Regions from separate parts of the Vibrio sp. ED004 genome, predicted to be linked through region 3. Evidence: predicted binding sites of a transcription regulator. Region 3 holds the regulator's gene; each other region holds the start of a gene.
The links. The regulator CRP, encoded in region 3, controls carbon source genes, mostly activating them, when cyclic AMP is high. The targets are predictions, from matches to a motif close to TGTGANNNNNNTCACA.
Positions count from the first base shown of each region.

Region 1: udp (uridine phosphorylase) is a predicted target of CRP. The motif match lies at 1,519-1,534, and genes of this name have one in related genera.
Region 2: rppH (RNA pyrophosphohydrolase) is a predicted target of CRP. The motif match lies at 1,782-1,797, and genes of this name have one in related genera.

Region 1 covers NZ_CP066149.1:3,002,138-3,006,417, forward strand. The annotation lists gene ITG10_RS13540 (zinc/cadmium/mercury/lead-transporting ATPase) at 1-1,353, shown strand, start outside; gene udp (uridine phosphorylase) at 1,635-2,393, shown strand; gene ITG10_RS13550 (DUF1887 family protein) at 2,606-3,772, opposite strand; gene ITG10_RS13555 (methyl-accepting chemotaxis protein) at 3,970-4,280, opposite strand, start outside.
Region 2 covers NZ_CP066149.1:2,385,505-2,389,784, forward strand. The annotation lists gene ITG10_RS10755 (hypothetical protein) at 1-94, shown strand, start outside; gene ITG10_RS10760 (DUF6482 family protein) at 287-598, shown strand; gene mutH (DNA mismatch repair endonuclease MutH) at 667-1,332, opposite strand; gene rppH (RNA pyrophosphohydrolase) at 1,949-2,467, shown strand; gene ptsP (phosphoenolpyruvate--protein phosphotransferase) at 2,470-4,280, shown strand, end outside.
Region 3 covers NZ_CP066149.1:1,398,513-1,402,792, reverse strand. The annotation lists gene astD (succinylglutamate-semialdehyde dehydrogenase) at 1-43, shown strand, start outside; gene ITG10_RS06315 (DUF1338 domain-containing protein) at 258-1,049, shown strand; gene crp (cAMP-activated global transcriptional regulator CRP) at 1,235-1,867, opposite strand; gene ITG10_RS06305 (phosphoribulokinase) at 2,107-2,976, opposite strand; gene ITG10_RS06300 (YheU family protein) at 3,054-3,266, opposite strand; gene ITG10_RS06295 (hydrolase) at 3,396-4,280, opposite strand, start outside.

The sequences.
Region 1 (4,280 bases), 1.6 Mb from region 3:
GGTAACAGCATCATGGCGGGCGCTGTGGTAGTCGATAAAGTTGTGCGTATTACTATCACCTCTAAGCAAGGTGAAAATGCGATTGACCGTATTCTTCACCTGATTGAAGAGGCGGAATCTCGTAAAGCACCGCTGGAACGTTTCCTTGATAAGTTCAGCCGTTGGTACACGCCGTTAATGATGTTGGTTGCCTTGTTGGTGATTATCACGCCGCCACTGTTGTTTGCTCAACCTTGGGAAACATGGGTATACCGTGGTCTAGCGTTATTGTTGATTGCTTGTCCGTGTGCCTTGGTTATCTCGACTCCAGCAGCTATTACTTCCGGCTTAGCGGCAGCAGCAAAACGTGGCGCGCTAATTAAAGGCGGCGCAGCACTAGAGCAGCTTGGTAAGATTCAAACCATTGCGTTTGATAAGACGGGTACACTGACTGAGGGTAAACCTCAGGTAACCGATATTCAGGTACTGTCAGGGTGGCAACAAGACGCGATGCTTCGTGTGGTTGGTGCTATCGAAGTCGGCTCTACTCATCCATTGGCGCAATCGCTAGTGGCGAAAGTAACAGAGCTGAATATTGAGATCCCAGAATCGCACAACAAGAAAGCGCTGATTGGTAGCGGTGTGGAAGGTGATGTCGATGGTATTAAATACCAAGTTCTAGCACCTTCTAAAGTGACTTTCGATCTTGATACTGAGGTTATGTCTCAGGTAGAAGATCTAGAAGGCGAGGGCAAGACGGTTGTTATTGCTTTAGAGTTTAAGCATCAAGAAGAGTCAGTAGATCAAGTTACACCGATTGGTTTGATTGCGTGGCAAGATACGTTACGCAGTGACGCTAAGGTTGCGATTGAGCGACTTAACGACTTGGGTATTCAATCTATCATACTGACGGGTGACAACCCACGCAGTGCGGCTGCTATAAGTAGCAAGATAGGTATGCAGTACAAGGCGAGCCTACTTCCAAGCGACAAAGTATCTTATGTTGAAGAGCTTTCTCAACAATCGCACGTTGCGATGGTCGGTGATGGCATCAATGATGCGCCAGCGATGAAAACCGCCAACGTGGGTATCGCGATGGGCGGAGGGACTGATGTTGCCTTGGAAACGGCGGATTCAGCCCTGACTCATAACCGCTTAACGGAACTGCCAGCGATGATTGAGCTATCGCAAGCAACCATGAATAATATTCGTCAAAACGTGGCTCTCGCGCTCGGTTTGAAAGGTGTGTTCTTGGTGACGAGCTTGTTCGGTATTACCGGTCTGTGGGTTGCAGTGTTAGCCGATAGTGGTGCAACTGCATTGGTCACATTGAACGCATTGCGTCTGCTTCGATTCAAATCTAAAGCGGATTAAATCGAGCTCACCGACATAGAGCATTCTTAATAAAAAGCGCCTTTTGCGGTAATACGTTAAAGGCGCTTTTTGTCTCATTAGTATGCAACACAGGCGTATGGATTGCTTATTTTTGTGATGCCAATCGGTTTTTCGTGAAACTTGAAAACTTGTTGCGATCATTCATGTGACGGCTGTCACTTCATTTTGTGGTGAGCTTGGTTAGAGTGTGTTCGTACCCCACGAATTTACTATGAGCTTAAATAAGGGTAAAAAGCCCAATAAGCCAAAAGGAGCGAACTATGTCTCAAGCTGTTTTCCATTTAGGTGTTACTGAAGCAGATCTTAACGGTGCTACTCTTGCGATCATCCCTGGTGATCCTGCTCGTGTACAAAAAATTGCAGAAGAGATGGAGAATCCAGTATTTCTTGCTAGCCATCGTGAATACACACTTTACCGCGCAGAACTAGACGGCAAGCCAGTTGTTGTATGTTCAACAGGTATCGGTGGTCCATCTACTTCTATCGCTGTAGAAGAGCTAGCTCAACTGGGTGTGCGCACTTTCCTTCGTGTTGGTACTACTGGTGCTATCCAACCTCACGTAAACGTGGGTGACATGATTGTTTCAACTGGTTCTGTTCGTCTAGACGGCGCTAGCCTGCACTTTGCTCCAATGGAGTTCCCTGCAGTAGCTGACTTCGAAGTGGCAACAGCAATGAAAGCAGCAGTTGAAGAGTCTGGCGCTGCAGTTCACATGGGTGTAACAGCTTCAAGTGACACTTTCTACCCTGGTCAAGAGCGTTACGATACGTTCTCTGGTCGCGTTGTTAAGCGTTTCCAAGGTTCTATGCAAGAGTGGCAAGACATGGGCGTTCTAAACTTTGAGATGGAATCTGCAACGCTGTTAACTATGTGTGCAAGTTCTGGTCTGAAAGCAGGTTGTGTTGCGGGTGTAATCATCAACCGTACTCAAAAAGAGACGCCTGATCACGATACACTAAAAGTAACTGAAGCACGTTCAATCAAAGTGGTTGTAGAAGCCGCTCGTAAAATGCTTTAAGTCTTAAAGTGCTCTGAGTTTTAGAGAGCATTAAGTCTTCAAGTGACATTAAATTTTGAAAATGGCCGCATCGTATGATGCGGCCATTTTTTATGTGCCGTCTGAAAGTAATCAATAGAGAAAACAGACAACAAAAAAGGCGAGTGACTTAATGGTCATTCGCCTTTTTTAGATTTGCTTAAGAGAGTCTGACTCTTAGAGTCTATTGGTTGTTAGTACTCTAAATCTTCATTACCGCCAGCAGCCGTAAACCATGCCGTTAGGTGTGTTTTAAGATCTTTCAGTTCGTCAGGGCCAATCAGTGCAAGACCAAGATCTTCTGCTCGCGTGATATCGTTATGACGAAGAGGGCGGAAGCTTACTAGCATTGCACGAGCTTGTAGGCCACCCAGCAGGTCTCTCAGCGATTCCAGTTTGTATAAGGTGTCATCACCATCGTCACGCATACCTTTGGTCTTACATTCGATGATATGTAGCTTATTGTTCACCACTGATGCTACGTCAAGCTCGTTTCGAACCTCACGCTCACCAAGTTGACGGTATACCTGAACATTCAACGAACGGTCTTGGATAGTCGGCATGTCATCTTGGATTTGTTTCACTGTGCTATGAACCAGAGTTTCTAACCATTCACCGTTTGAGAAGCGTCGCGCGTCTTCGTTGGCAAAGGTCAAAATACCGTTGTCGTACGTCGCAATCTTAGCTTCAACTAAATCACTCAACAGCATGTTCAGTTCACGGTAGCCTTGTTGCTTCTCAGATAGTCCAACATCAAGTTTCTGTTCTTTACGACAGGTCGTTGCTAGGTAGTTCAAGGTCGCAAGGCCAGGGCCTAATTCGAGTGCGTTACTTGCCCAACGTTCACCCAGTTCATAAAGTTTCTGATCAAGTTGCGGAGACAGCTGTACATCGCTGAATTCACCACGAGCACCAAATACTGTTAGGTAGTCGTCGATAGTAATGCGGTCTTGAACTTGTGCGTCTTCTTTGCCATTAGGGTACAACCAGCAAAGTTTGTCACTGTTTGGTTCAACCACGAAGATTGGCCAGTGGTAAGTACGGAATACTTCGTAAACAGAAAGTAGGCGGTGACGTAGGCCACAACTCGCGTTGAGCTTCACTTCTTGGCCGCGTGCTTTGAGGTCTTCGGCAAGAGTTTGGATAGATTCTTTAATAACGGACGTGTTTACGATGGTCGGAATTTCGAAAAACTCACTGGTAATGTCGCGCTTCTGCAAAACGCTGTCTAAACGTTTGTACATACTGACTTGATTTTTGTCGCCGATAAACACGATGTGAGTGCTGACCGTTCGGTTATCAAGTAGAGGGGTGAGCAAGCGAATGGGGTCTTGATCGATAATGCCAACATGAACAGCCATATAAATTCCTTAATAGCGGCTCGCTCATAAAGGTGAAAGAAAAAACGGGAAGCAGCAAGCCTTAATAATCATATAATGACAAAGCTCATAAAAAACAAGGGCAACCCTTGATAAAAGTTGCCCTAGCTCAATTAGTTACCACTATTGGGTAAGAAGTCTCAAGAATCTCACTAAATATCTATCGATTCTTCATTTATCTATAGTTTGAATTGATGTACTAAATCACCTTGCTGATTTGCCAGAATCGTTAGGTTTTGGCTGGCTTCTGCAATTGATGACATCGCTTGGTAACTCTTATCTGCGATGTGGTTGATGTCTTCAATGTTACGTGCAATATCGCCAGACGTTTCACTCTGCTCAGCGGCAGCTTGAGAGATATGTGTACTCATGTGGCTGATCTCTAGAATCAATGCTTGGATTTCTTCCATCGCACTGTTCGCACTTGATGCTTGTTGAACCGACATGTCCATATCGCTCATACAGCTTTCAATCACGTTGCTCGCCGTTT
Region 2 (4,280 bases), 990 kb from region 3:
TCGACCTATTGGTTTTTCTGAACCAGAAGTCGTCACTATTGAACGTCGAGTCCGTCACCTTCGTCGTGTCTTAAGTTCGCGAATACCGACGTAATCTGCGGGGTTGATGGCACCGTTCAACCCCAGAGATAAGTCACAGTGATAGTTATGGCGTCGAAAGTGCAAGCTTTTGAACTAGAACTGGCCAAAAAAGAGAAGCTCTTGCTTCTCTTTTTTGCTTTTTTAAGTCGTTATCTAGTAAAGGTAAATAGTTCTACTAAGCTTTAGAGAGCAAGGGAGGCCGGCTATGCAAAAGCATCAATTAGACATGTGGTTACATGGAGAGCACAAAGACTCTTATCAAACACCCAAAGTGTACGTTATTGGTTGTTCTGATATCTCAGAGTATCTATTGGCGGTGGAGTACAAACACAAGCTAGAACCGGTCAAGCAAGACGGCGAGCCGCTTCACTTTGGATCCTTGGATCAAGTGAAAGAGGAGTTACTCCGGCTCGGCTTTGAAAAGGCCTACCTTCGCTTGCACAACGCGTATGATGAGTTTGGCAATGAACCAAGCCAAAGCTACTGCGATATTGAACTGGCGCTCAAACCTCATTAGAACTCGCTTCTTATTACCGACGGTTGATAACACATTGATCATCCGATCTTTGAAGTGCGTTAAGCGACCTATGCGTAGTGTGTCGTCAGCAATTTGTGGGTGAATTGAGTTCTTAGGTAAAAACCACGCGGTTTAGTTTTGATGGGTTTTCCACTCGCACCATAAGCTTCCGTTAACACTCGGCTATTGGCGGCTTTTGGTCGTAGATGCAGCGCTTCACCGTGTCTTGCTGTTATCTGTTCAACATTGCCCAACACGATCAACTCCATCAGTTCTTCCCAATCCCTTTTTAGCAGCTCATCTTCAGCCTCACTTGGTGTCCACAATAATGGGGAGCCTACATGCCTTTCTGCCAATGGGATCTCTCTTTCTCCCTCGACAGGGATCCACAATACCTTGGATAGCTTATTACGAACGTGACTGGTTTCCCACGTGATGCCTTGCACACCCATTAATGGTGCGACGCAAACAAAGGTGGTTTCGAGCGGCTTTCCAGAGTAGCCAATTGGAATGCTTTTTAGCTCGATACCGAGCTTGGCAAAATCTTGTTCTGGCTTACTGCCTGCTGGTGCCCCTAAGTGCCATTCCAGCAGTTGTCCAACCCAGCCTTTATCACGTTTAAGATCGTTTGGCATGACCATCTCGGCTTCGTCAGCGAGCTCTTTGAAAGTCATTCCTGCAATCGCATAGGCCCTGTCTAACAGCTCTTGTTGTGTTTGTGGTTCTGGTTTCATAATAAAAGGTATGATCAAAAAAACGATTTTATCAGAACTTGTCACCAAATGACGACTGGTTAAGAAATGATCTCCCTACAAGAAAAGGGATCAAAGTCAGGGTTATCCACAGGACATAAAGGTAATTAATTGAAATATTAATTTAGTGGATAAATAAACAGGGGTTTATGGTGGATAAAATGCTTGCCAAATGGGGGGTAAAATGAATCTTTCACTTACTAGTGTGGATAAACATCGGAGTGGTTGATCTTTAACCATGTCAGGTTTCTGAAAGATCTTTTACATTTCAAATGTTTTTTAAAACCAAAATTATATTTTAATGCACTGATTTATATAAAGATAAAATGGTTTCTGTTGATTTGTTGTTTTTGGTGTTGATGAATCTATGGATTAAAAAAAACGATTGCGGGTAATTCTTCACATAGTTATTCACAGAAAAGGTGAATAAATGTGGTCTATGTCTCACTATTGTGTGGGTAACTAAATTTTGAACAAAACTTATCCATATTCTTAGTTAATATTCATAAATATAGCGCTTATCACGTCACTAAGTTTGCTCCGATTGGGGATATGTGGAAAAATCAGTGTAATTAAAAATTTAGATAGAGGTTGGCCAGTGATAGATGGCGATGGTTACCGATTAAATGTTGGTATTGTAATCTGTAACAACCATGGTCAGGTCTTCTGGGCTAAACGATACGGACAACATTCATGGCAATTTCCTCAAGGGGGAATAGATGAAGGTGAGACTCCGGAACAGGCAATGTACCGAGAGTTGTATGAAGAGGTTGGCCTTACTAAAAAGGATGTAAAGATCGTCGCGACAAGTCGTCATTGGTTACGCTATAAGCTACCCAAACGACTGGTTCGATGGGATTCGAAACCTGTCTGTATTGGACAAAAACAGAAGTGGTTCCTTTTGCGCTTAGATTGCGATGAATCGCGTATCAATATGCAGCGTGGAAGTACACCTGAGTTTGATGGTTGGCGTTGGGTGAGTTACTGGTACCCAGTTCGACAAGTTGTTTCTTTTAAGCGAGATGTTTACCGTCGAGCGATGAAAGAATTCGCATCTTTAGCAATGCCGTTTAAAGAGCGAAAAACAAAAGGAAAACGCAAATTGCGTAGAGGTTAAGCATGCTCAGTCAACTAAGGGAAATAGTTGAACACGTATCAAGAGTTGAAGATGTGTCGACGGCACTTGATATTTTAGTTAAAGAGACATGCAGTGCGATGCAGACGGAATGTTGCACCGTGTATTTAGCCAATAATGATATGCAGCGCCTTGAGTTGATGGCAACTCAAGGCCTGATCTTTGAAGGCAATAGTATCCACATTGGTTTTGATGAAGGTCTGGTTGGCCTTGTTAAGCGAAGTGCGGAACCTATCAACCTTGCACAAGCGTCTGCTCACCCTGCTTATAAGTTTTTTCCAGAGCTTGGAGAAAACGTCTATCACTCCTTTCTCGGTACTCCGATCATCCACCGCAAGCAAGTGCTTGGTGTATTGGTCATTCAACAGAAGACGCCTCGTTTATTTAGTGAGATGGAAGAATCCTTCCTTGTCACGCTCTCTGCGCAACTTGCGGTTATTGTGGCGCACGCCCAAACTCAAGGTCATTGGTTATTAGAACAACAGAAGCTACCTGCAACTAAAGGTATTGCCGCTTCATCGGGCGTGGCGATTGGTGATTTATGGTGGGACAACACGCAACCTGAATTAACCGATGTTTATCCCGCTTCAACGCTTAATGTTGAAAGAGAGCATGAGTTGTTGGCGGTAGCGGTTGAAAACGCCCTCAACGATTTTAAGCGCATGCGAAAGCGCTTAGATAGCGAAATCAATAAAGACGCGTTGGCGATCTTTGACCTGTTTACTCACTTACTCAATGATCCGATGTTGCGTAAGGATCTGAAAAGCCAAATCCAGAAAGGCGATAAGGCCGACTGGGCATTAAGACAGGTGGTTGAAAGCTACTCGAATCGCTTTGCTCGTATGTCCGATGTGTACCTTCGCGAGAGAGCACAAGACATTCGAGAGCTCGGGCAAAGGCTACTCTATTTTCTCCACAACTCTGAACATGAACTTCGCACGTTAGATAAGCCGATTATTTTAGTGGTTCGTGAATTAACCGCTTCGGTCTTAGCGTCTATTCCAAAAGAAAAGCTATTGGCCGTTATTTCCTTGGAAGGGGCGGCGAACTCGCACGCAGCGATTTTATCTCGGGCTCTTGGCATTCCTTCTGTCATGGGAGTAAATCTCAATCTAGCTCAAGCCAATGGTAAGCGAGCGATTGTTGATGGGTATAGCGGTGAGATCTTCATTGAGCCGACTAAAAATCTGCTCAAAGAGTATCGTGGGCTGATTTTAGAAGAGAGTGAGCTCTCCTCTATGGTCAATCGCGAACTGTACCTTCCGGCAAAAACGCAAGACGACAAGCAGGTCGAGATTCTGCTTAATGCGGGTTTGAGTGCCGATACGAACATTGCTATCAACCAAGGGGTTGATGGAGTAGGGCTGTATCGAACTGAAATCTCTTTCTTGTTGCAGCAGAGATTCCCGTCAGAGGACGAACAGTTCAAGCAGTACCGATCTGTGTTGGCAAGTTATCCAGAGAAACAAGTGGTGATGCGTACGCTCGATATCGGTGGTGATAAGGCCTTACCTTATTTTCCGATTGAAGAGGACAACCCATTTCTTGGTTGGCGTGGTATTCGTTTTACGCTCGATCATCCTGACATCTTTATTATTCAACTGCGTGCCATGCTGCGTGCGAGTTGTGAGAGCCACAACCTAAGTATTCTGCTACCGATGATCTCCGGTGCTCAAGAGCTCGATGACGCGCTACAGTTGATTGAGCAAGCCTATGATGAAGTGCATGAGCTTGATAATCGAGTGCGTATGCCACGCATTGGTATCATGATCGAAGTACCATCAATGCTTTATTT
Region 3 (4,280 bases):
AACTCAACTGCCAGCTACGTTTAGCCCAGGTATCGAGCTGTAGTTTAGATTGATATTGAGCTAAGGCTCATTCATTAGTTATGAGATAAGGAAGCGGCGTATCGCTTCCTTATTTTAACCACGCTCAGCATCAAGATTGGGCGGTAGATAATAATAGAACAAGTATGTCACAGGCTGATGGCTGCTGACTCTATGTCCAGCCTCTCCCTTTCTAATCCATATTACTAGCTTGCTAGAACCTCTGACAAGGAGTCACCATGACGCCCGATCTACTCTTTAAATCACTATGGGATGATTACATTCATAGGCTTTGTCCATCGGCTGAGAAAGTACACCACTTGCTGAAGGAAGATGAAGCGCTGATTAACGATCATATTGCACTGCGTACTTTCAATGTAGCTCCGCTGGGTATTGAAACACTGGCTAAGCCTTTTCTTGAGCTAGGTTATAAAGCGTGTGGCGATTACTTATTTGAGAGCAAGAAGCTAGTCGCGAAGCATTACGAGCATCCAGATCTAAAACAGCCGAAAGTGTTCATCAGTGAGTTGAAGGTAGAAGAGTGCTCAAGTGAGCTACAACAGATCGTTGCTAAGCTCGTTGAGCAAGTCGATGCAAGCAAGCTGCAAGGTCATGAATTCCTGTTTGGCGGACGCCTTTGGGATTTAAGCTTCGCAGATTTCCAAGTGCTGGCAAAAGAGAGTGAATACGCGTCTTGGTTAGCGGCCCATGGTTACGGTGCCAACCACTTTACGGTGAGCGTAAATCAACTTAACGCCTTTGATGAAGTTCAGGCCGTGAATGACTATCTGATCGAATCGGGTTTCACTATCAATGCATCTGGTGGTGAGGTTAAAGGCTCTCCAGAGGTCTTATTAGAGCAATCATCAACAATGGCAGACAAAGTCCCAGTTTCATTTGTTGAAGGCAATGAGATGATTCCTGGAGGCTTCTATGAGTTCGCTAAGCGTTATGCGATGGCGAATGGTGAGCTTTACACCGGCTTTGTTGCGGCATCGGCGGACAAGATCTTCGAAAGCACTAACGGTTAAAGAAAGATTCGAGCACGAGCTTTGCCCTAAAGATGCGGGTACGCTTCGCTTCGAGAGTGTTTGCGTTTGGAAGTTGTAATTGTTCCATTCGCATCTCGCATCTGCTCTGTAAATCTTATAGATAATAAAAAAGCCACCAAATTTGCATTTGGTGGCTTTCAAATTTTTGGCTCAGTTAATCGAGATTAACGAGTGCCGTATACCACGATAGTTTTACCGTGTGCAGAAATTAGGTTCTGCTCTTCTAGCATCTTCAAGATACGACCTACTGTCTCACGAGAACAACCAACGATCTGGCCAATCTCTTGACGAGTGATCTTGATTTGCATGCCGTCAGGGTGAGTCATTGCATCTGGCTGTTTCGCTAGGTTTAGTAGCGTTTGAGCGATACGACCTGTTACGTCAAGGAACGCTAAGTCACCAACCTTTTGGCTAGTTACTTGTAGGCGGCTTGCCATTTGCGCTGAAAGGCGCATCAGGATGTCTGGGTTCACTTGGATAAGTTGACGGAATTTCTTGAAAGAAATTTCAGCTACTTCACAAGGAGATTTAGCACGAACCCAAGCAGTACGCTCTTGGTCTTCTTCGAACAAGCCTAGCTCACCGATGAAGTCGCCTTGGTTTAGGTAAGAAAGAATCATTTCCTTACCTTCTTCGTCTTTGATAAGAACTGCCACAGAACCTTTAACGATGTAGTACAAGGTTTCTGCCTTTTCACCAGCATGAATCAAAGTACTTTTTGAAGGGTACTTATGAATATGACAGTGTGAAAGGAACCACTCTAATGTTGGATCGGTTTGAGGTTTACCTAGAACCATAATATCTCACTTCCTCTGCAGGGTATGCTTGCCGCTTTCCGTATTTTAGCTAAGCCTGGATTGACTTGTAGGATAAGAGCACTCGTTGAGCGCTGCAAGCTATCTTGTGTTTCGTTTAAGAATAGTATCCTTTTTCAGGTACTATTTCTTGATTTTAATCGTGACCAAGCTACGATTTTTTACGCAAAATTGTGCACATGATCACGGTATGAAAAGTAATCAACCAGAATGTCGTTTTGTTAACCTATTTTTCCGGTTTCGATGAGTTGTTGTAGGATTGGCCTTACAATGAGCTCCATAGCAAAACTCATCTTGCCCCCTGGCACCACTAGCGTGTTATGACGAGACATAAATGAGCCGTCAATCATTGCCAAAAGGTAAGGGAAATCGACGTTTTTGATGCCACGCAAACGTATAACTACGAAGCTTTCGTCTAAACTTGGAATCCCTTTGGCGTTGAGTGGGTTCGATGTATCTACGGTTGGAACACGCTGAAAGTTGATATGCGTACGTGAAAACTGCGGGGTAATATAGTTAAGGTAATCATCCATTGAACGTACAATAGAGTCCATTACCGCTTCGCGAGAGTGGCCACGATCGCGTGTGTCACGAACGAATTTCTGAATCCATTCTAGGTTTACGATAGGCACCATGCCAATCAGCAGATCGACGTGTTGAGAGACATTGATATCGCCATCAACGACACCGCCGTGCAGGCCCTCGTAAAACATCACATCGGAATTTTCAGGGATATCTTGCCATGGCGTGAAGGTGCCCGGCATTTGATTATAAGGAACAGCTTCATCGAAGGTGTGTAGGTAACTACGTACTTTACCGGTGCCTTCGTTCCCGTATTGACGGAAGAACTCTTCTAATGCACCAAAGTCGTTGGCTTGTGGACCAAAGTAGCTAATGTGCTTACCTTGCTCGCGCGCCTTGCGGATCTCGACATCCATTTCTGGTCGAGTGAATCGGTGGAAACTATCCCCTTCTACCCAAGCAGCCTTCACGTCCATCATATTGAACATTTTGCGGAAGGCTTCTGAGGTAGTGGTGGTGCCGGCTCCAGATGAACCCGTCACCGCAATAATTGGATGTTTAGCGGACATGACAACCCTTGTCGTTTGAGTAACTTACTTGTTAGCAATCGTTTTCCACTATAACACGGCTCCTTTCTAAGCGCAGCCTAGAAGCGTTTTGTCACCTGGATATCAACGGTCTCGTGCAGTTCGGAAAACACGATGCTCACGTCACCAGAAGCTAATTGATGTTTCACCTGATCAATCTTGCTTTGCAGTGAGATCTCAACGTCGCCATAGTCTGTGCCTTCACGCAGCACGAATTCTTTGATGAGGTTTTCCAGTGTCTCTGGCGCGATGTCTTGCCATGGGATGATCATAAATACTTCTCTCTTTTATGTTCATTGATATGTTGATGAGTGTGTCTAGTGATGTTTTTAGTACAATCCCAATTTGGGGCTGCGCTATCTTACCAAGGTTTCGCGTTTATATTTAGCAAGGCTTCGTCGTTATGCTGAACCTTGGATACTCTCATAATACGCAGGTAAGGCTTCCTCTAACCAGAATCGTGGTTTGAGTGTGCTACCAGTGATAAATCCTACATGGCCGCCTTTCTGAAATAGGCGATAATCGATGTTATCCGGTAGAACGAATTTTGGAATCACATCATCGGTCATGAAAGGATCGTCTTTGGCGTGAATGATCTGTGTCGGTAGTTTGATTTTATTGAGCTTAGGAAGAGCGGAGCACTGTGCGTAGTAGTCTTGCGCGTTTTTGAAGCCGTGCAGGGGCGCAGTAATTCGTTCATCAAACTCATACAGCTTGTCGATCTTCTTGATGGATTCAGCCGTGATGCCGAGTTTCTCTTGCAACAGCTTCACCTTTTTCAACGCATTCGATTTGAGTGAATTAAGCAGGTACTTCTTATAGAGCTTCGAGAATCCGCGTTCTATGCGACTTGAACAACAGGCCAAGTCAAAGGGGGCGGAGACTATTGTTGCTGCTGACAACAGTGGGTCATCTGCGTATTCCGCCAAATAGTTTGCCAACATGTTTCCTCCCAAGGAGATGCCAACCGCCACCTTTGGGTTATTGGGAAACTGAGCGTGTAGATGCCTGAGGAAGAAGCGAGCGTCTTCAACTTCACCGGAGTGATATGCGCGAGCCAAGCGATTCGGTTTTCCGCTACAGCCTCTAAAGTGCATCATCACCGACAGCCAACCATCTTTAGCAAACGCATTCATTAGTCCATTGGCATAAGGGCTCTCAAAACTGCCTTCCAAACCGTGGAACAGCACGAATATCGGTTTGTTCTTTATATCGTCACTATTTGGATTGTCGCCATCTGGCGATTCGCTCCAAGCAAGGTCTAGAAAGTCACCATCGGGTGTTTC